DNA from 2 places in the Kribbella sp. NPDC054772 genome. Region 1 is predicted to be linked to the other one. Evidence: riboswitches for the same ligand, from Rfam matches in the RefSeq annotation. Region 1 holds a riboswitch; the other holds the start of a gene.

Region 1 (11,336 bases):
GGTACGTGCTGACCGCGCAACGCGACCAGTACCTGCCGCTGAAAGTGATCAAGGAGTATCTCGGCGCGATCGACCGCGGCCTGCGTCCGGCCGCCGCGGGTCCACCGGTCGCGCCGAGCTCGTCGCCGCAGCCTCCCGGCCAGCCGGTCGCGGACGACTTCGGTGCCGCGGGCACCGAGCTGCGGATGACCCGCGACGAGCTGCGGACCGCCGCGGGCGTGTCCGCCGAGCTGCTCGCCGAGTTGGAGAGCCACGGCCTGGTGGTGGCCAGCGGCAACCACTACGCCGGCGACGCCATCGTGATCGCCCAGGTCGCCGCCGAGCTCGCGGCGTACGGTCTCGAACCACGGCACCTGCGCGCGTTCCGTACGGCGGCCGATCGGGAGGTCGGCCTGATCGAGCAGGTCACCGGGCCCCGGCGGACCGAGCAGACCGCCGAGCTGGCGGCGCTCACCGTCCGTCTCCATACGGCGCTGGTCCGGTCCCGCCTGCCGCGCTGATCCACCCCGGCACCCTGACCGTGACGCCGACCGTGGCGCACCCCGTGGGACTGCTGGTGCATTGACTGCGGAGTAGGCTGAAGGTGTGCGCGAAGTCGACGTGGTCGGAGTCCGGGTGGAGATGCCCTCGAGTCAGCCGATCGTGCTGTTGCGAGAGGTCGGAGGTGAGCGGTACCTGCCGATCTGGATCGGTGCCGCCGAGGCGAGCGCGATCGCGTTCGCGCAGCAGGGCATGGAGCCGCCACGGCCGCTGACCCACGACCTGTTCGCCGAGACCATCCGGGTGCTCGGCCACACCCTCAGCCAGGTCCGGATCGTGAACCTGACCGACGGCGTGTTCGAGGCGATCCTGGTCTTCGACGACAAGACCGAGATCTCCGCGCGGCCGTCGGACTCGATCGCGCTGGCGCTGCGGACCGGGACACCGGTGTTCTGCACCGAGGAGATCCTCGCCGAGGCCGGTATTCCGGTGCCGGAGAGCGAGACGTCCGGTACCGACGAGGTGGAGGAGGAAGAGGAGGTCGAGCGGTTCCGGGAGTTCCTGGACCAGGTGACCCCGGAGGACTTCGACAAGAGTTGATCCGGGTCCGGAGTCAACTGCGACCCGCCGATGTGCTCGTTCTGATACAAGAGCGACTAGGTAACGATTCGTGCTGCAGTCGCGACACGCTCCCGGCTCGACGCGGTTGTCGTTGACCCGGTTCAGGCCGCGGCTTACCGTGAAGGAGTCGTGGAGTGTTGTCACTCCACGCAGATGGCTCGTTCTAATCGGTATCAGGGAGGCTCAGGCGTGACACGCACCGGCGACACAGATCTGACGGCGCAGTCGGCGTCCGACGCGCACGCCGAGGCCGTGGCGGAGGCCACTGCCACTGCCGGCGTTCAGGGTCTGCTGTTCGACGACGACCTGCGGCCGATGCCGGAGGACGTCGGGTTCCGGGGGCCGACGGCCTGCGCTGCGGCCGGGATCACGTACCGGCAGCTCGACTACTGGGCCCGCACCGGCCTGGTGTCCCCGTCCGTGCGCCCGGCGACCGGCTCCGGTACGCAACGGCTGTACGGGTTCCGGGACGTGCTGTTGCTGAAGGTGATCAAGCGGCTGCTGGACGCCGGGATCTCGCTGCAGCAGATCCGGACCGCGATCGCCCACCTGAGCAAGCGCGGCTTCGACGACCTGACCCAGATCACGCTGATGAGCGACGGCGCGTCGGTGTACATGTGTACCTCGCCCGACGAGGTGATCGATCTGCTGGCCGGCGGCCAGGGCGTGTTCGGTATCGCCCTCGGTGGCGTCTGGCGTGAGGTCGAGGGTTCGCTGTCCGAGCTGCCCACCGAGCGTGCCGACGGTCACGACGAGTCGGACGAGGACGGCCACGCGGGCGATGAGCTCGCCGCCCGCCGCCGCGCCCGCATGACCGGCTGACCCGGCCCTTTTCCGCCCTTCCTGTGCGCCCACTCACCGCCAACTCGCTGCGCGGTGTGTGGGCGACCTTGTTGTTACCGCTGACCGCGGACGACTCGATCGACTTCGCCCGCCTGGAGTCGCAAGCTCGGACTCTGGGCGCGACTGCTGTCGACGGGCTCTACGCGCACGGGACGGCGGGGGAGTTCCAGACCCTCACCGAGGACGAGTTCGACCAGGTCAACACGATCCTGGTCGCGGCCGGCAAGCCGTTCCAGATCGGCGCCAGTCACCCGTCGGCGCAGCTCCAGCTTGCGCGCGTCCGGCGGGCGGCGACGCTGGAGCCGGGCGCGATCCAGATCATCGTCCCGGACTGGCTCCCGCTGAACCCGCGCGAGGTCCTCGACTTCCTGCACCGGACCGCTGACGCTGCCGCCGGTGTCCCGCTCGTGCTGTACAACCCGCCGCACGCGAAGACGCAGGTCGGTCCACGCCAGCTCGCCGACCTGGCCGCGGCGGTGCCGAGTCTCATCGGCCTGAAGACCGCCGGCGGTGACAAGGCGTGGTTCGACGAGGCAACGAAGTCCGGTCTGGCGATCTTCGTGCCCGGGCACTTCCTCGCGAGTATGTCGTCACTCGGTGCGCATGGTAGCTACTCCAACGTCGCGGCCCTCTCACCGAACGGTGCCGTGAAGTACGCGACAGACCTGGACGTCGAGCGTCGGATCGGCGAGTTCTTCGCGAAGCACGTCGTACCGCTGCAGAAGGCGGGGCTGGCCAACCCGGCGCTGGACAAGTTCCTGGCCGCGGTGGGGGACTGGGCCGACGTCGGTACCCGGGTGCGGTGGCCGATGGAATCGGCGACGCCGGAGCAGGTGGCGGCCGCGCGGCCGGACGCCCGTCGACTGCTGCCCGAACTGTTCGACAATTCCTGGTAGCCTCGGGACAGCCGTACACAACACTCGGGAGAGACCCGTGTTCGGGCGCCGAAGGGGCAATTCCTCCCCGGAACCTCTCAGGCCCATGGACCGAGTGTCACAGGCGACTCTGGAGCGTATTACCTGCACAGCAGGGTGTGACAGAGGGGGAGGCGACCGGAAGCACTGTCAGCAACGGAGCCTCTAGATGAACAACTCACCCCACCTCTCGGCGACTTTCGCCGACCGTCACATCGGTCCGCGCCCGGACGAGATCACCCGGATGGTCCAGCTTCTCGGGTACGACGACGTGGACGCGCTCGTCGACGCCGCGGTCCCCGCCTCGATCCGATCCGCCGAAGCCCTGCGACTGCCCGAACCGGCCTCCGAGGTCGACGCGCTCACCGAGCTCCGCCAGCTCGCGGCCCGCAACAACGTCGCCACCTCGATGATCGGCCAGGGCTACTACGGCACCTTCACGCCGTCGGTGATCGTCCGCCGCCTGGTCGAGAACCCGGCCTGGTACACCGCGTACACGCCGTACCAGCCGGAGATCTCCCAGGGCCGGCTCGAGGCGCTGCTGAACTTCCAGACCGTGGTCTCCGACCTGACCGGTCTGCCGACCGCGAACGCGTCGCTGCTCGACGAGGGCACCGCCGCCGCCGAGGCGATGACGCTGGCGCACCGGTCGAACAAGAAGAGCAAGTCCGACCGTTTCCTGGTCGACGCGGACTGCTTCGCGCAGACCATCGCGGTCGTCCAGACCCGGGCCGAGGCGCTCGGCATCGAGGTCGTCGTCGCCGACACCACCGACGGTCTGCCCGAGGGTGACTTCTTCGGTCTCCTCGTGCAGTACCCGGGGTCCGACGGCGCGGTCCGCGACCTGAAGCCGCTGATCGAGGCGGCGCACGGGCGCGACACGTTGGTGGCCGTGGCCTCCGACCTGCTCGCGCTGACGTTGCTCGAGGCACCGGGTGAGGCCGGCGCCGACATCGTCATCGGTTCCTCGCAGCGTTTCGGCGTACCGCTGTTCTACGGTGGTCCGCACGCCGGCTTCATGTCGGTGCGGTCCGGTCTCGAGCGGTCGTTGCCCGGTCGCCTGGTCGGCGTCTCGGTCGACTCCGACGGCGCCCCGGCGTACCGGCTGGCGCTGCAGACCCGCGAGCAGCACATCCGCCGCGAGAAGGCGACGTCCAACATCTGTACGGCGCAGGTCCTGCTCGCCGTGGTCGCGTCGATGTACGCCGTCTACCACGGTCCGGAAGGTCTGCGCGCGATCGCCGAGCGCGTGCACTCGTACGCCGGCAAGCTCGCCGCCTCGCTGCGCGCGAGCGGTATCGAGGTCGTTCACGACGACTTCTTCGACACCGTGCTCGCCCGGGTCCCGGGGCAGGCCGCCGACGTCGTCGACGCCGCCCGCCAGAACGGGATCTGGCTGCGACTCGTGGACGCGGACCACGTCGGCATCTCCTGCGACGAGAAGACCGACGTCGCCACGCTGACCCGGGTCTGCCAGTCCTTCGGCGGCCAGTACGACGACACGCTCGGCGCCCCCGCGATCGCGGTCGCGCGGACGTCGGAGTACCTGACGCACCCGGTGTTCAACACGCACCAGTCCGAGACCTCGATGCTGCGGTACCTGCGCAAGCTGTCCGACATGGACTACGCGCTCGACCGCGGCATGATCCCGCTCGGGTCCTGCACGATGAAGCTCAACGCGACCACCGAGATGGAGCCGGTCACCTGGCCGGAGTTCGCGGACCTGCACCCGTTCGCGCCGGTCGAGGACGCGGCCGGGTACGTCAAGCTGATCAACCAGCTGGAGCGCTGGCTGGCCGAGGTGACCGGCTACGCGAAGGTCTCGATCCAGCCGAACGCCGGCTCCCAGGGTGAGCTCGCCGGGCTGCTCGCGATCCGCGGCTACCACCACGCGCAGGGCTCGGCGGACCGCAACGTCTGCCTGATCCCGGCGTCGGCGCACGGCACCAACGCGGCGTCCGCGGTGATGGCCGGCATGAAGGTGGTCGTTGTCAAGGGCAACGACGACGGCACGATCGACCTGGACGACCTGCGCGCGAAGGCGTCCGAGCACGCCGCCAAGCTCGCGGCGATCATGATCACCTACCCGTCCACGCACGGTGTGTACGAGGAGAGCGTCCGCGAGGTCTGCCGGATCGTCCACGACAACGGCGGCCAGGTGTACGTCGACGGCGCGAACCTGAACGCCCTGCTCGGGCTCGCGAAGCCGGGTGAGTTCGGCGGCGACGTCAGCCACCTGAACCTGCACAAGACGTTCTGCATCCCGCACGGCGGTGGCGGTCCGGGTGTCGGTCCCGTCGCGGTCGCGGCGCACCTGGCGCCGTACCTGCCGAACCACCCGCTGCTCGACCAGGCCGGTCCGGAGTCCGGTGTCGGTCCGATCAGCGCGGCGCCGTTCGGGTCGGCCGGTGTGCTGGCGATCTCCTGGGCGTACATCCGGATGATGGGTGCCGAGGGGCTGACCGCCGCGACGAAGGCCGCCGTCCTGACGGCGAACTACGTGGCGAAGCGGCTCGAGGGCGCGTTCCCGGTGCTGTACACGGGCGAGAACGGGCTGGTCGCGCACGAGTGCATCCTCGATCTGCGGCCGATGACGAAGGAGACCGGGATCTCGGTCGACGACGTCGCCAAGCGGCTGGTCGACTACGGCTTCCACGCGCCGACGATGTCGTTCCCGGTCGCGGGCACGCTGATGGTCGAGCCGACCGAGTCCGAGGACCTCGGCGAGCTCGACCGCTTCTGCGACGCGATGATCGCGATCCGGCACGAGATCGACCGGGTCGCCGCAGGTGAGTGGCCGGCCGCCGACAACCCGCTGGTGAACGCGCCGCACACCGCCGAGTCGGTGATCAACGACAAGTGGGAGCACGCCTACACCCGCGAGGAGGCCGCCTTCCCACGCTCGGTCGACCGCGCCTCGAAGTACTGGCCCCCGGTCCGCCGCATCGACGGCGCCTTCGGCGACCGCAACCTCATCTGCTCCTGCCCCGCCCCAGAGGCCTTCGAGTAGCCCGAGGTTGGATGGAAGTCCTCAGAGGTATCTGAGGACTTCCATCGCGTGTTGACGGACAGGTCGCGCCAACTCTGTGAGGTCGCCGCCGTCGGCGAAACGGAGCAGTCGTGTGGCTGCGGCGAGCGTCGCGATGCGTCCGGAGGGCGAGTCGAGGAATTCTGACAGAACTCGGCTGACCGTCCGGGACAGCTCTGGGTACGCCAGACTCGTGCAGACGAGGGTGGCGGCGTCGTACCCGGCAGGCGCTCTGCCCCAGGTTTCCCAGTCCAGGATGGCCAGTGCCGGCGCGGTGAGGTTGCCCCAGTGGAGATCGCAGTGTGCGGTTGTCCAGGAGACGGACGCGATGTCGACCTCGATACCGAAGAACGCTCTGATGCCGTCGTTCACGTGCTCCGCGTCGACGCCGCGCGACGGTACGGGGTGCGTTGCCAGGGCGCGCAGGGCTTGGTTCAGGTCCGACAGCCACTGATCGGACGGATCGACCTGACCGTCGGGAGTCATGCCGGCGCAGATGGCCGCGTCGGCGACAAAGGTGCTGACCTCCCCGCGCATCCTGCGACCGTTGTCCTGCCACTCCCGCCACCGCTTGACCGTAGGCTTCGGTACGCCCTGGATCGCGTTGGCGGCAACGTTCTGGTCGAGGTATTCGCCATCGCCCCACTCGGGGTCGGCGTAAACGACCCGAAGCCAGGCGTCCTCGCCCGCATCGATCACGCGACAACCAACCGAGTGCAATCGCCCGGTGTGCAACGGTCGCCCGACCCGCTCGACACCGAACTCCCGCGCGGCCCACTCCAGATGCCCCTCCATCCAATCACGCCGCCGCCGACCGTCGTCGCTCACCGCTCACCCTCTCTCGGCTGGCTGCTCCTCGGGGACAGCATCGCCTACGATGGCGCGAGTTGGCTCGAGGACCCAGTGACCGGAGGTTTCAGTGGCGGCCGTACGACCTGACACTTCCAGTGCTCTGTTTGCTGGGGTTGCGGCTGCGCAGAGTGACGGGCGGTTGCCGTCGGTCAGTGCTGGGGTGGTTCGGGACGGGGCCTTGGTGTGGACCGGGGTGCGGGGGCGGTTCGCGACGGCGAACGGCGGTGCGCCTGGGGCGGATGTGCAGTATCGGATCGGGTCGATCACTAAGACGTTGACGGCGATTCTGGTCCTGCAGTGCCGGGACGACGGGTTGTTGTCGTTGAACGATGCTGTGGGCAAGCATTTGCCGGGGGTCGCGTTCGGGGACCGGACGGTTCGGCAGTTGCTGGCGCACAGTGGCGGGATGAACGCGGAGCCGGTCGGTCCGTGGTGGGAGCGGAACCCCGGCGTCACGTTCGACGAGCTGACCGCGGCGATGGACGATGCGCAGGCGGTCGGTCCGGCGGATCGCCGGCACCACTACTCGAACCTCGGGTACGGCCTGCTCGGCGAGATCGTCGCCCGGCTGCGGGGCGCGTCGTGGCTCGAGCTGGCGCAGGCCCGGATTCTTGATCCGCTCGGCATGACCCGGACGACGTACTTTCCCTCGAGCCCGGCGGCCGAGGGTTTCTCCGTGGACCCGTTCAGCGGGCAGTTGGTGCCGGAGCCGGCGTACGACTCGGGGGCGATGGCGCCGGCCGGGCAGCTGTGGAGCACGATCGAGGATCTGGCGCGGTACGCGATGTTCTGGATCGATCCGGTGCACGAGGTGCTCAGCCGGGACTCGGTCGAGGAGATGACCACGCCGGTCGCCGCCGATCCGCGGGAGAGACTCACCGCGTCGTACGGCCTGGGGTTGCGGTTGATCGCGGATGATCCGCACCTGCTGATCGGTCACACCGGCTCGATGCCTGGGTTCCTCGCGGGGCTGTTCGTCGATCGGGTACGGCGGGTCGGCGCGGTCACCCTGGGCAACGCGACGTACGGCCGGGTCGCGTCGCTGGCGCCTGATCTGGTGCGCATCCTGATGAGCCACGAGCCGCCGATCGCGCAGGAGTGGGTCCCGGAGCCGCCGCTGGCGCAGGGTGCTGAGCTGCTCGGTCACTGGTACTGGGGCAACACACCGCTCACGATCTCCGCGACGGCCGGCATTCTGCAGCTCTCCGGTGGTCTCAGCACCCGGCTCGCACCGCTCGAACCCGACCTGTATGTGGGCCGCGACGGCTACCTGGCCGGCGAGAAGGTCCGGGTCGTCCGCGACGGCGACACGATCTCGCACCTCGACGCAGCGACATTCGTCCTGACCAGAACGCCGTACGGCGGCTAGGCTGTAGCGCACTGCATGGAGTAGATCAGGGGTAGATCACCCGGCTGCTTACCGGGAGGGCGCAGGTTCGAGTCCTGCCTCCATGTCTGATGGAGCTGTCTCACATCCAGAGGACGGGGGTTCCGGATGCCGGACGAGCCGATGGTGACCGCTTCGGCCGAGTACGCGGTCGGCCGCCTGCAGCACGCGCTCGAGCGCGCCCTGGTCGCGGACGATCTCGCCGTACGCCGGCGCGCCGCGGCCCGGGTCGATGCCTGGCGCAACGTTCTCGACGGGATGGCGTCGGGACGGCTGACGGTCGGCTCGCGGACGCCGGTCGCGGACACCCCCGCGTGGGTCACGCTTGAGGTGGCGCACGGCGGGTTCGCGACCGGCCGGTACCTCGCCGAGGTCCCGGTGGATCCGGACGAGCTCGCCCGGGTGCCGGCCGACGCGCCGGGGGAGACGGATCGCGAGCGGGTCAACCTCTGGTACCTCGGCGACGAAGGGCTCGCGGAGCTCGGGCAGGCGCTCCGGACCGGGCGGTACCGGGTGGATGTCCCGGAGGAGTCGGCGCTGCTCGTCGTCGCGTGGTTGCTGGAGAACCGGCACGACGCCGCGGCACTGGACCTCGTGGCCGAGCTTCGTCCGCTGCTGCACCGGCTGCGGTTCACGCCGACGTTCACCCCGTCGTCCTTGCCGTCCGGAGCGGTCGTCCGACTGCAATCGGTGGGTGAGGTCGGGGACATGTTGCGGCGGGCAACGGTCCGACCGCAGATCGCCGCTCAGCTGGAGACGCTGCGCGTCTGGAACCCGCTGTACGACCGGCTGGTCGCGCTGTGGTGCGACACGGTCGACGGCGACCTCCCAGAGTTGGTCAGCTCGGAGCAGGTCGTGGGTGGCTGGCCGTGCCGGGTCTGGCCCGACGACTGGGTCGAGCGGCGGCGCCAGTGGCTGGACGACTACGAGGCGGCGGCCACCGTCCATCGGACCTCCCAGCGGCACGCGAAGAGCAACTTCGCCCGCCTGCACGCAGTCCTGGAACAGTGCCCGGTCGACAGTTCGGCGCTGAGTGGACGCGACGTGGGCTGGATCCGGCGTGCGCTCGCCAACACGGTCAGCGCCCACGGAGCGCCAGGATCCGAGCCGCGGGCGGCCTTGCGTATGACACAACGCTCGGTGGCCGCGCGTCCGACGTACGCGACGTTGGCGCACGTGCTGGGCGCTCGGCTGGACCGCTTCCCGCGGGACGGTGGTCTGCCGTCGCTCGACCCGATCGACGGTGCGGTCGACGGTCAGGAGGCGCCTGCTGCCGCCGGAGCCGCGATCCCGCCGCACCTGCTGGCGAAGGCCGCGCGGGCCGTCGAGGCTCCGATCGGCGAGCTGGTGGATCGTGGGGTGATCAGCTCGGGGGAGGTGCTCGCCCGCGTGCTGCCCCAGATCACGTCCCAACTGCTCGCGGCGAACATCGAGGACCCGTCGCTCGCGACGGCGTACGCGCAGACGTACGCCGCGTTCCGGCGCCGGCGGAGTCTGCTGCTGCTCAACCTCGAGCACCAGGTGCGCTTCGACGAACTGCCGTGGGTTGAGGCCGTCGCGCCGTACCGCGACCGGCGTGAGCAGTCGACCCGCGCCGCCGCGCAGTCGCTGCGCGAGACGACGGTGGTGGCGCTCACCGCCTTCCCGCACGCCATCCTGCCGAACCCGCTGGTCGGGGAGTTCGGGGCACTCGCCGCGCAGGCCGACCTGAAGATCCCGCTCGTCGAGGAAGTCGCCGCGGACATCTTCATGGGCACGTTCACCATGAAGTGGCGGTCCGCGGGCTGCGTCGCGAGCCGGGTGCTGTTCGGTACGACGTACGCGCGGTACTACGACCTGCCGACGTCCTGGCCGACCGTCGAGGAGCCGAAGGGATGGCGCAAGCGGTGGGGCAAGCCGACCGCTGACGACTTCGCCGAGGCCTGCAGTATCCGCGCGAAGGAGGCGCAGAGCGCCGAGAAGCCTGGGTACGTCGCGCAGAACGGCACGGAGCTCGAACAGGCGCAGATTCTGACGTCCCACAACCTGGCTGCGCTCGTCGACGCCCTGGATCTGACCGACTGGCTGCGCGAGGCCGCGCCTGAGCTGGCGGGCCGTGCGTTCGCATGGGCGGTTCAGCGGCAGACGCAGCCGGCGCCGACCTGGATCAGTGCGCTCCAGGGCATCAAGAACACGGCGTACGCGTGGCGGCAGGCGATCTTCTTCCTGAGCTTCTGTACCCCGGCCGCGCAGCAGGACGTGCTGGCCGAGCTCGACGGTCGCGCCGGTGTCCTCGGTCCACGCTTCGCGCCCGCTGTCATCGGTCTGCGGCAGGTGATCGCGGGGGAGTGCTTCGACGCGACAGGCCGGACGAGCGGCGGGCGCCGGCTGCTCGGCTGGAGTGCCGGACCGCACTGGTGCATGCCGGATCCAGCTGGTTCGTGAGGATGTTCACGTCTCGGGTGCCCGAGTTGACACGGTGAGTGAGCCGGGCAAAAGTTAGGGCTGCCTTAGTAAGGGTTGCCTTACTCGACAACTTCCCCGGGAGATCTGGATGTCGCAGCCCGCGCGCCTGACCGCGCTGCCCGCCCCCGCCACGGCCCCTGTTCAACTCCGTGACCCGTTCGCTGCCCGCTGGCCGTTGGCGTCGACGGTCTCGGACCGTGAGCGTGGACCGTTGCCGCACGGTTCGCCGGGAGCGGTACTGCGCCGGGCCGCCGAGGTACTGGGGGAGCCGCGGGTGCCGTCGACCGGGGTGGGAGAGCCCGCCGCGCTCGACCTGATCGCGGGCCTGCTGGACGAGACCGGGATCGACCTGAGCCACCCGCACGCGGCAGCGCACCTGCAGCCGCCGGTGCTCCAGGTCGCGGTCGACGCGGACGCGCTGGCCTCGGCGTCGAACGCCTCGATGGACACCTACGACTCCGGTCCGGCGACGCTCGCGATCGAGCAGTGGGTCGTTCGGGCCCTCGCCGACCTGGCAGGCTTCGGACCGCGAGCCGACGGCGTACTGACTCCCGGCGGCTCGATCTCGAATCTGCTCGCGGTGCTCATCGCCCGCGACAGCACGGCCGCCGCGGCAGGCGTCGACGTACGGCGGAACGGGCTGCGCGGGCTCGACCGTCCGGTCGTGTTCTGCTCCGAACTCGCGCACTTCTCGGTCCAGCGAGCCTGCGCCGCCCTCGGGCTCGGTGAGGAGGCCGCGATCACGATCGCCTCCGACGAGAACTTC
Region 2 (11,336 bases), on a different contig from region 1:
AGGTTGTCGAGCTCGACCGGGTCGTTCTCCAGGTCGTACAGCTCGCCGGCGAGATCCGCGTGCACGATGAGCTTCCAGCGGCCGCTCCGCAGCATCCGCGCGGCGCCGGACTGGGTGACCGTGTTGAGTTCGTCGAACGTCCGGCCCTCGTACGCGAAGTGCAGCGGTGGCCGCGCCGTCACGTCGTACGCGCGACCGCCGAAACCTTGCTCGGCGATGACGCTGGCGAACTCCTCCTCGGGTGCTGGTTCCCCCTGGGCGAGCGGGAGCAGGCTGCGGCCCTGGACGCCATCGGGGATGGGTGCGCCGACGGCTTCACAGACGGTCGGGAGTACGTCGACGATCGAGACCGGTTCGTCGCGCTGCTGCACGGCGACGCCGTCGCCGGCGAGGACGAACGGGATCCGCATCAGGAACTCGGACAGGCCGGCGCCCTTGCGTTGCAGGCCGTACTCGCCGACGTAGTCACCGTGGTCGGCCAGCACGATCGTCAGGCGCGGTCGTTGCCGCTGCGCGAGACCGTCGTGCAGGCGGCGAATCTGGTCGTCGAGGAGCCGCAACATCCCGAGATAGTTGGCGGTGTAGCGGCGCCAGTTGTCGTCGTACCCCGGCCGTTTTTCCTCCTGGAGTTTCCGCAACCAGGCGTACGTTCCGCCTTTCTGCTCGGCCGCTTCGGGACCGGTCGATCGTTGCGGAACGTCTTCCGGTGCGACGAGGTCGAAGTACGGCTGCGGGACCTGGTACGGGTTGTGCGGCTCGGGATACGAGACCCAGAACAGACCGGGCTGATCCGGGTCGGCGTCGTCGATCGCCTTCAGCGCGTCGGACGTGATCCGGTACGGGAGCTGGCAGGTCACGTCGTACGGCGTCGGCTCGTCGGAAACACCGTGATCGAGCTGCGCGAGCCACTCGTCGAACGCTTTCTCGTCCGCGCTGCGCTCGGGGCCCTGGGTGTGGAAATAGGGGCCGGCGTAGGTGTCGAAGTCCCCGTCACCGCGGTGCATGTGCGGCTTTCCGGCGAAGTGCAGCTGGTAGTCCGCGCCCCGCAGTACGTCGAGCAGGTCCTGCTGGAAGGCGGCGTACTGCGCGTTGCTGTTCTGGCGGACCTGGTGGGCGCTCGGAAACCGTCCGGTGAGCAGACTCGTCCGCGCCGGAACGCACGCCGGGGCGGCCGTGTACGCGTTCCGGAAATCCGTTCCGCGGTCCGCCAGCCCGTCGACGAAGGGCATGGTGTCCACCGGATACCCACTCCGCCGGGTCAGCCCCACGCGCTGCTGATCGGTCATCACGATGACGATGTCGGGACGCATCGACCTACTCTCTGCTCGGGTTTTACAGCGCTGTAATACAGCGCTGTAAACCATGCCGCAGGGTCCGCGTGGTCGTCAAGAGGTGACCGGGCGGCCCGCTACCATCGCCCTCGTGATGTTCGAGCCGATGAGCCGCCGCCTGGCCGTGTCCTTCGCCGTCACCGGGCTGATCCTGTTCGTCGCCGGCCTTCTGGTGCGCCCGACGAACATCACCGTCGCGGTGGTGCTCTTCCTGCTGGCCGTCGGCCTCCTCGGCCTAGGCGCCTACGGAGCCCTCGAACGCCTCGTCAGCCGCCGCCGCTAACAGCGTCGTTCTCCTAGCGCGGGACCGTTTCCGGTCAGTGCGCAAGTGTTTCCGCGAGCCGGCGTACCCCTCGGTCGGGGCTGGTGAGGACCGGGACGGAGAGGTCCAGCCCTTCGGCCGCCGATGCCATGGATGCCTGCGCCAGCACCACCACGTCGCCATCGGCCGCCTGGATGGCAGCAGCAACCAGCGCATCGTGACGGGCACGATCTCCAGCAACGGCAGCCTCGAACGCGCCGGGCACAACAACTTCAGTGATCTCGACGTCCTGATCCAGGAGCTGCGCACGCTCACGCAGCAGCGCGGCCGTCGGCTGGACGGTGGTCGGCAGCGTCGCGATCACCGTCACACGCTTTCCGGCACGCACCGCCTCGTCCGCCATCGCCTCGTCGACGCGGTACACCGGTACGCCGATGCGGTCGGCGAGCGGAGCGGCGTACTGCGAGATCGACGAGCAGGTGAAGAGCACGGCCTCCGCGCCGGCCGCGACGGCCGCGTCACCGAGGTCGGCCAGCCGCTGGGCGACCTGCTCCGCCGCGGCACCGCGTCCGAGGTCGGCGACGATCTTGTCGTCGAGCAGGTTCTGCACCTCGACGCCCGGCAGGTGCTCCGCGGCCAGCGTCGCGAACGTCGGGATCACCACGGCCCCGGTGTGCAGGAAAGCGATCCGCGTCATCCGACGATCCTCACGTTTCAATGCGTGATACCGCTGTGGTGGCGACATCAACGGCGCTGCTTCGGAACCCAAGATTGACACGTTTCAGAACACCGGGTCAACGCCACGCGTGTCGCGCAGGAAACACCCTCCTCGAGCGTTTCCGGCGCGTTCCGGAACGGGTTTCGCGATCGTTTGACCTCGGGTGGCGGTCCGGCATACGGTCGGTCGCACAATTGCACATCGTGCCGTTCGAACCGGGGCGGAAGAGTTCCCTGCCCGACCAAGGCAGGGGCGCCGGAGGAGCAACTCTCCCCAGAAACTCTCAGGCCCAGTCACCGCTCCGGATGAGGCAACCTCTGGAAAGTCAGGACCGTCGTGTCCTGCACCCACGGTGCAAGCCGCACACTCTGCGGTGAAGCTCTCAGGTACCGATGACAGAGCGGGGAGGTCACCCAACCGGTGGTGCCACTGCGTGGCGCCGGAAGCCAGGGAGCCTCCTCATCGTGTCCCGACACACGCCGCTGTACGCCGTGCACCAAGAGCTCGGCGCGAGTTTCACCGACTTCGCGGGCTGGTCCATGCCGGTCCGCTACACCTCCGACGTCGCCGAGCACCACGCCGTCCGCACCACGTCCGGCTTGTTCGACCTCAGCCACATGGGCGAGCTCGAACTGACCGGTCCACAGGCCGGCCATGCGCTCGACTACGCGCTCGTCGGGCACCCTTCGAAGATCGCCGTCGGCCGCGCCCGCTACTCGATGCTCTGCACCGAGTCCGGCGGCATCGTCGACGACCTCGTCGTCTACCGCCTCGCCGACGAACACTTCCTGGTCGTCGCGAACGCCGGCAACGTCCCGGCTGTCCACGCGGCGCTCCAGGAACGCACCAAGTCGTACGACTGCCAGTTACGGAACACGTCCGACGACTGGGCGCTGCTCGCGGTCCAGGGTCCGGATTCGGAAAACGTTGTCGGAACGCTCACGGAACTCCCGGTCCAGCAACTGAAGTACTACGCCATCACCGCCGGCACCGTTGCCGGGCGCAACGTGTTGCTCGCCCGCACCGGGTACACCGGCGAGGACGGCTTCGAGATCTACTGCCGCCCGACGGACGCGCAGCGGGTCTGGACCACGATCAGCGCCGTACCCAGCGGGCCGCGACCGGCCGGACTCGCGTGCCGGGACACGCTCCGGCTCGAAGCGGGGATGCCGCTGTACGGCCAGGAGCTGAGCACCGCGACCACGCCGTTCGAGGCCGGACTCGGCCGGATCGTCGCCTTCGGCAAAGAAAACGGTTTCGTCGGCCGGGACGCACTCGCCCAGCGCCGCGACGACGGCTCCACGCAGATCCTGGTCGGCCTGGTGTCCGACTCGCGCCGCTCACCACGAGCCGGGTACGCCGTACTCGATCCAAGCGGTGAACCCGTCGGCACGATCACCAGCGGCGCGCCGTCGCCGACCCTGCGCCGCCCGATCGCGATGGCCTACGTCCGCCCCGGTCTGGAGCAGCCCGGAACCCCGTTGCTCGTCGACATCCGCGGCCGGCACGAGCCGGTCGAGGTCGTCACCCTGCCGTTCTACCGCCGCTGACCCCAGGAGCCACCATGCCTGTCCCGACCGACCTGAAGTACACCGCCGACCACGAATGGCTGACGCTCGACGGCGACACCGCGACCGTCGGCATCACCGCGTTCGCCGCCGACGCGCTCGGCGACGTCGTGTACGTCGACCTGCCGATCGTCGGCGCCACTGTCCGGGCCGGCGCGCCCTGCGGCGAGATCGAGTCCACGAAGTCGGTGAGCGATCTGAACGCCCCGGCCGACGGCGAGGTCGTCGAGATCAACCACGAGGTGATCGCCGACCCGTCCGTCCTGAACACCGACCCGTTCCAGGCCGGCTGGCTCTTCCGCCTGAAGGTCTCGGGGACGCCGGACCTCCTCGACGCGACCGCCTACGAAGCGCTGACGGGCGGTGCCTGACATGAGCCTGCTGGACCAGCACCTCGCGGACGCCGATCCCGAGGTACACGCCGCGATCCAGGCCGAGCTCGGCCGCCAGCGCGACACCCTCGAACTCATCGCCAGCGAGAACTTCGCGCCGATCGCCGTGATGCAGGCGCAGGGGTCGGTCCTCACCAACAAGTACGCCGAGGGCTACCCCGGCCGCCGGTACTACGGCGGTTGCGAGCACGTCGACGTCATCGAGCAGCTCGCGATCGATCGCGTGAAGGGTCTGTTCGGCGCCGGTTTCGCCAACGTCCAGCCGCACTCGGGCGCCCAGGCGAACGCCGCGGCCATGGCCGCGCTGCTCGAGCCCGGGGACACCATCCTCGGCCTCGACCTCGCCCACGGCGGCCACCTCACGCACGGAATGCGGCTGAACTTCAGCGGAAAGCTGTACGACGTCGTTTCCTACCACGTCCGCGACACCGATTTCCGGGTCGACATGGACGAGGTCGAACGGCTCGCCGTCGAGCACCGGCCGAAGCTGATCGTGGCCGGCTGGTCGGCGTACCCGTTGCACCTGGATTTCGCCGGTTTCCGGCGGATCGCCGACCTGGTGGGCGCGTACCTGATGGTGGACATGGCCCACTTCGCCGGCCTGGTCGCGGCCGGGCTGCACCCGAGCCCGGTACCGCATGCGGATGTCGTCACCACGACTACGCACAAGACCCTGGGTGGTCCGCGCGGCGGAGTGATCCTCACGAACCGCGCGGACCTCGCCAAGAAACTCAATTCCGCGGTCTTTCCGGGCCAGCAGGGCGGTCCACTGGAACACGTTGTCGCGGCGAAGGCGGTCGCCTTCAAACTGGCCGCGACGGACGAGTTCGCCGAGCGGCAGCGCCGAACGCTCGACGGCGCGCGGGCGATCGCCGGACGGCTGCTCGCGGACGACGTCCAGGCAGCCGGGATCTCGGTCCTGACCGGTGGCACGCAGGTGCACCTGGTCCTGGTCGACCTGCGGCGGTCCGAGCTCGACGGACAGCAGGCCGAGGATCTCCTGCACTCCATCGGCGTCACGGTGAACCGGAACGCCGTACCGTTCGATCCGCGGCCGCCCATGGTGTCGTCGGGCCTGCGCATCGGTACGCCGGCGCTGGCGGCGCGAGGCTTCGGGGACCCGGAGTTCCGCGAGGTCGCAGACATCATCGCGACCGCCCTGCTGCGCCCGCGGGACACCGAGAGTCGCGCCGTACTGCGGGATCGCGTCGCGGTGCTGGCCTCGAAGTTCCCGCTGTACGCCGGGAGCTGACTGGAAGCGCTCCCGGTCATATCCGGCAAAGCGAGAAATGCTCGATTTTGCTTTCTCTGCAAGCGGTTGACGGCAACGCCTGGATCGGACACTATCGGGCATGTTGTCGATACGGTGAGTGATTTCTGAGAGCGCTCCCGGAGCGTCCGCCCCGTTTGCTCGAGACAGGAGCTGCAGAGATGAGATGGATCGTGCGCGGCCTGCTGGCCGCCGGGCTGATCGGTGCCGTGGTGGCACCCGTGATCCGCACCGCCGACGCCTCGACCCCGGCCGGCACAACCCCAGCCGGCGCAGCCACCGCGACGGCCGGCAACCCGGTGCAGCTGACGAGCGGCTTTTACGTCGACCCGAACTCGAACCCGGCGACCTGGGTGCGGAACAACGGCGGCGACGGCCGGGCGACCGCGATCAAGAACTCGATCGCGAGCAAGCCGATGGCGCGCTGGTTCGGCAACTGGAGCGGCGCGATCGGGGCGGCGGTCGGCGGCTTCGTGGGGGCCGCCGACACAGCCGACAAACTCCCGGTGCTGGTCGCGTACAACATCCCGGGCCGGGACGCCTGCGGTGGCCATTCCGGCGGTGGTGCCGGGTCACCGGGCGGCGTACCGGACCTGGATCCAGGAGTTCGCGCGCGGGATCGGGAACCGTCCGGCGGTGGTCGTCATCGAGCCGGACTCGCTGGGCGACTTCAACTGCATGAACAGCGACCAGATCGCGGAACGCAACGGAATGCTCGGGTACGCCGTCCAGCAGTTCAAGGCGCTCGCGCCGAACGCGTGGGCGTACCTTGACGGTGGCAACTCCGGCTGGGTCGCCGCCGACGTGATGGCGCAGCGCCTCCAGGGTGCCGGGCTGGCGAACGCCCACGGTTTCGCGCTGAACGTCTCGAACTACTACACCACCGCCGAGTCGGTGACCTATGGCAACGCGGTGAAGAGCCACCTGTCCGCGGCGAAGCCGTTCGTCGTCGACACCAGCCGGAACGGAAACGGAACCGGAAACGACTGGTGCAACCCGCCGGGCCGGAAACTCGGCGTTCCAGCGCAGAACGGCGGCGGCGCGGAAATGCTGCTCTGGCTCAAGGTTCCGGGCGATTCCGACGGCGACTGCGGCATCGGCGCGGGCATCCCGGCCGGCACCTTCAGCCCCGACCTGGCCACGCACCTGATCAACGGAAACTGAGCCTGCTCAGCGGGAGCTGGCGGAGTCCCGGACAACGAGGCGGGTCGGGAGGATGAGGGGTGAAGGGTCCTTGCCCTCGAGCAGCGCCCGCAACATGCGGGCCATCTCCCGGCCCAGCGCCTGGATCGGCTGACTGACGGTCGTCAGCGGCGGGCTCGTGTGCCGGGCGGTGGCGATGTCGTTGAAGCCGACCACCGCGACATCGGCCGGTACCGATCGGCCGGCGTCGGCCAGCGCTCGCAACGCACCGATCGCCATTTGATCCGAAGCGACGAACACGGCGTCCAGATCCGGGTGTGCGGAAAGCAGTTCCGCCATCGCTTTCCGGCCACCGTCCTCGGAGAAGTCGGCGTGCGCCACCCGGTGCGCCTCCAGCCCGGAAACCGCGAGAGTTTCCTGAAATCCCTTGTACCGCGCGGTTCCGGCGGCCTCGTCCATCCGGCCGGTGATCGTCGCGATCCGAGTCCGGCCGACAGCCACCAGGTGCTCGACGGCAAGCCTCGCCCCGCCGCGGTTGTCCGCGTCCACGTAGTACCGAGGTTCGAAGGTCACCGGCCGGCCGCCGAACACGACCGGCACCTCGGCCTCTTCGGCGAGTCGCGCGAGCGGGTCGTCGCCGTGCATCGACATCAGCATCACGCCGGCGGCCTTTCCGTTCCGCAACAGTTTCCGCAACCGTTCCTGACCGGGGACCGAGGTCGCCGTCCTCAGCACCAGCTCGAGGTCGGTCTCCTCCAGCGCCGAGGCGATCCCGACCACGACCTCCGCCACGAACGGATCCGCGAAGACCTGCGGATCCTCGGCGGAAACCGCGAGCACGACCGATCCCAGTTCGGTTCCGGAGGGCGCGGCACCGTTCCGCCGCGCGAGTTCCCGGGCCGTTGCGTCCGGCACGTATCCGAGCGCCGCGATCGCCCGCTGCACGGCGTCCCGCTTGGCCTGGCTGACATGCGGCGCGTTGTTGATCACCCGCGACGCCGCGGACCGCGAAACCCCTGCCCGAGCGGCAACCTCGTCCAACGTGACCCGCCGGCTCACACCCACAAGCACTCACTATACGAGAGCCGCACGCGCGATCGCCGCGCCTCACTGCACTGCGACCTCAGTGCAGGGCAACCGACAGCAGCAGCACCGCCGCGGTCCGGGCGTGGACGTCGTGTCGCTGCGGCGGTACGGCGACCAGATCGCCTGCCCGCAACTCGACCTCCGCATCACCCGCCCGGAGCACGGCTTCTCCCCGAAGACACAGCAACGACGCGTCCCCGGGACTCTGATGTTCACCCAGCGTGCGCCCCGCGTCCAGCGCGATCAGCGTCTGCCGCAACCGCGCACCCGACCGCCCGTAAACGGTCGTCGCGCTCCGCCCACTGTCACTGGACGCCGCCGACTCAAGATGAGCCGCTGCCAACTCCTCGATCCGCAATGCCTCCATCAACCGATGATGGCACCGGCCTCCCAGGCGAATCCGTCCGGGTCGACGAACTGGCCGCCGTCCGCACGGAGCACGATCCGGTGCGAACCGCTGCCCTCCATCGGTACGCCGGCGTCCTTGGCCAGCGCCTTCCGCGCGTACAGTCCGAGCTTCACCTCGCCGGCCGCCGCGAACTCGACGTACTTGCGCCCGAAGCTCTTCGACACCTCGAGCCCCTGCTCCTGGTAGAACTTCTTGCTCGCGGCCACGTCGTCACACCCGAGCAGCAGGACGACGGAATCGATCGCACGCGTCGCGGGACCGGTGTCCTTCTTCGCCGACGTGGCGATCTTCCAGATCGTCCCGTCGGGTGCCTGCAGCGTTCCGCCGTACCCCCAGATCGACTTGGTCACCGGCTTCACCACCGTCGCGCCGGCCGCGACCGCGGACTCGAACAGGCTGGTCACGGTGCTCGGCTGCCCAACCGTCAGCGACAGCGTGAAACCGCGGAAACCCTGTGTTTCCGCGCTGGCCGCACGCACGGTCACCTGTCCGTCGAGCCCGAACGCCTCGCTCAGGAACCGCTCAGCCGCGGCAACGTCACTAACTTCCAGAACCACACTCTGAAGATTTGTCATGCCTTAAACCTAGGAAGCCGGGCGCCCCCGTGCTTCTCGATTCCTGACCAACCCCGATCCGGAATCTTTCCGGACCGGCGTTTCCGTCAGCAGGCGTTTCCGTCAGCAGGCGTTTCCGTCAGCAGGAAAGCGTCGCGAACCCGTACCCGCGCGCGGCCAGACTCGTCAGCGCCTGGTCCAGCGCCGCCACCGTCTGTGCTCGGTTTCCCCCACCGTCGTGCATCAGGATGATCGCGCCCGGGTGCGCGCCGGCCAGCACCCGCTGGGCGATCGTCGACGCCCCCGGCCGCTTCCAGTCGTTGGTGTCCACGTCCCACAACACCTGCTGCATCCCGTCTCGCTTGATCTCCGCCTTCACCCGCGCATTGGTCGCGCCGTACGGCGGCCGGAAACACTTCGACACGATCCCGTTCGCCACCTGCCGATGCAACTGCGCCGGCGACAACTTGGTCAGCTGCGGATGCGAGATCGAGTGATTCCCCACCGAGTTCCCCGCCGCCCGTACGTCGGCCACCAGCCCCGGATGCGCCGCTGCGTTCTGCTCCAACATGAAGAACGTCCCATGCGCCCCGTGCTTCGCCAACACCGCCAACACCTCAGGCGTCCACCGAACATCCGGCCCATCATCAAACGTCAGATAAACAACCTTCCCCTTAACCTGCTGGACAGGCTGAGTCGTCCGCACACTCGAAGGCGTGGTCGTGCTCGGCTTCGTCGTGCCCGGCGTGGTCTTGGCCGCTTTAGTAGCACCCGGCTTAACAGAACCAACCGCCACCGGCCGCGCAGTCGTCTCAGCAGCACTGGCCTTCCACCCTGGCCCAGTCACCGCCGCGTGCAGACTCCACACAGCAACCCCAGCCCCCACCGCCAACACCACCGGCAGCCTGAACCCACGCCACATAACCCCAACCCCCAAGCATCGAACCACCCTCACCTACAGCCAGTCCGACGCCCCCAACCCCCAGAAAGTTGACCCTCCGATCACCTGACCCGTGCGAGCCGCACGGGTCCGATCAGGCCGGACTCGAGCTGACCGGACAGCACCCACATCGTCGGTGTCGACTCATGCAGGAACGGCCCCAGCGTGTTGTAGACGCGGATGCTGAGCACGAACGGCGCCGCGCGCCGGCCGAGGGCAAAACGGAACGGCCCACAGAACCGCGTGCCCACGACCTCACCGTCGATCTGCACCTCGGCCGTCCCCCGGATGTGCCCGAGATCGAGTTCTACTTCGCCGTCGAGCTCCGGATCGGAAATCGTCGTACGGTACTCGACGCCGCCGCTCCACGCGGCGAGCCCGATATCGCCCCAACTCCCCAGTCTGATCGGCGCCTCGGTCGTCGTCACCTGCAACGGACCCTGCCATGCGGCACCGGCACGCCGATACGTCCGCTCCGGCAAGCGGACCGTCAAGGACCCTTCGCGTTGCAAGGGTTCGCGGAACACAACGCCGTCGGCTGTTCGCTCCCACTGCGCCGTGTCGTCGTCGAAGGTGATCGACTCCGGCTCGACATCGGCCGGAAGCGTCACGGCGGTAGCGCCCGCCGGCAGCCCGATCCGGTACCACTGCGGCGCCGGCGTCACGTCGTCGGTGAGCGCGAGCCGACGGAACTCGGTACCCACCTCGGCCTCACCACGCATCCAGCTCGCCTCAGGAAGCGGATGCGGACGCCGTACCGCTCGCATCGACGCGGTCTCGCGCCAATGCCGATTGAGTACGGCGGCCTGACGCTCGCCCCCGGGGCCGCGCACCGTCCACGACGGATCGGTCGCGATCACCGTGAGATCACCCGCACCGCTGCGCAGGGCGAGGTCGGCGTACGCGAACTCGGCCCCCGGAAATGCCTCGACCTCGAGCTCGAGGACGTGGTCACCGGGACGCAGTCGTTCAGTGAGGTCGTACGCGAAGTACCGCGGCTCGTCTCCGGTCTGGTCCTCGTACAGTTCGTTCCGAGCCTGGAGGGCCAGCACGTCGTCGTCGAGGCGAACCGCCATCGTGGCGTGGGACCCGGCGATCAGCTGCGCCGACGACAACTCTTCGTCGATGGCGAACTCGGTCCGATAGGTCAAGGTCGCGGGCTCGTCGAGCGCGCCGTACGTGACGAACTGCGCCGGGACGTCGAAGCCACCCGGTTCGGCCAGCCCGACGAACGACCCCAGCTCCGGGGTGCCCCGGGTCGGCCGCGAGATCGCCGTGAGCCGATACTCCACGATGTTGGCTCCAGGCCGTACGTCGACCTGCGCGATGGCGTAGTACCCCTGCTCGTCCGGCGTCACCTCATGCCCGTTCCACCACACCCGTTTCGTGGCCGCGGCCCCGATGACGAGATCGGCCGCGCCCGCGCTGGTGTCGGCGATCACCGCACGAATCTGCACCGTCTCGCCATCGACCGGTTGCGGTGTCCGCACGAACTCCTCGTACACCAAAGACTTGTTGCCTAGTTCCCCGTCCTCGCGTTCCCGTCCTCGCGATGCCGAGTACTCGTACCGCTGCCACTCGCCGTCCGCGAGCGGCAGCCGCCCGGCCCGGACAGCCTCGACACCATCGGCGCAGAGCGGCTCGGCCAGTCGATCGACCGGCG

Evidence for each region. A riboswitch is a leader RNA that binds a small molecule or an ion and turns the genes downstream of it on or off. The one in region 1 is predicted to bind glycine.
Region 2: it holds a riboswitch for glycine, as region 1 does, so the genes downstream of both, gcvT (glycine cleavage system aminomethyltransferase GcvT) here and gcvP (aminomethyl-transferring glycine dehydrogenase) in region 1, are expected to answer to the same signal.

The regions. Positions count from the first base shown of each region.
Region 1 covers NZ_JBSHBJ010000002.1:39,455-50,790, reverse strand. Annotated here, with positions in the region: gene ftsR (transcriptional regulator FtsR) at 1-500, shown strand, start outside; gene ACWGID_RS03095 (bifunctional nuclease family protein) at 586-1,080, shown strand; gene ACWGID_RS03090 (MerR family transcriptional regulator) at 1,255-1,923, shown strand; gene ACWGID_RS03085 (dihydrodipicolinate synthase family protein) at 1,947-2,840, shown strand; glycine riboswitch at 2,856-2,943, shown strand; gene gcvP (aminomethyl-transferring glycine dehydrogenase) at 3,028-5,868, shown strand; gene ACWGID_RS03075 (hypothetical protein) at 5,890-6,714, opposite strand; gene ACWGID_RS03070 (serine hydrolase domain-containing protein) at 6,806-8,107, shown strand; tRNA gene ACWGID_RS03065 (tRNA-Ser) at 8,122-8,193, shown strand; gene ACWGID_RS03060 (hypothetical protein) at 8,234-10,549, shown strand; gene ACWGID_RS03055 (pyridoxal phosphate-dependent decarboxylase family protein) at 10,659-11,336, shown strand, end outside.
Region 2 covers NZ_JBSHBJ010000044.1:44,230-55,565, reverse strand. Annotated here, with positions in the region: gene ACWGID_RS38275 (sulfatase-like hydrolase/transferase) at 1-1,310, opposite strand, end outside; gene ACWGID_RS38270 (hypothetical protein) at 1,423-1,614, shown strand; gene ACWGID_RS38265 (aspartate/glutamate racemase family protein) at 1,649-2,290, opposite strand; glycine riboswitch at 2,523-2,620, shown strand; glycine riboswitch at 2,621-2,720, shown strand; gene gcvT (glycine cleavage system aminomethyltransferase GcvT) at 2,773-3,861, shown strand; gene gcvH (glycine cleavage system protein GcvH) at 3,876-4,250, shown strand; gene glyA (serine hydroxymethyltransferase) at 4,252-5,523, shown strand; partial or broken gene ACWGID_RS38245 (hypothetical protein) at 5,703-6,056, shown strand; gene ACWGID_RS38240 (glycoside hydrolase family 6 protein) at 6,088-6,705, shown strand; gene ACWGID_RS38235 (LacI family DNA-binding transcriptional regulator) at 6,712-7,743, opposite strand; gene ACWGID_RS38230 (cupin domain-containing protein) at 7,808-8,137, opposite strand; gene ACWGID_RS38225 (glyoxalase) at 8,137-8,754, opposite strand; gene ACWGID_RS38220 (polysaccharide deacetylase family protein) at 8,873-9,655, opposite strand; gene ACWGID_RS38215 (hypothetical protein) at 9,736-11,336, opposite strand, start outside.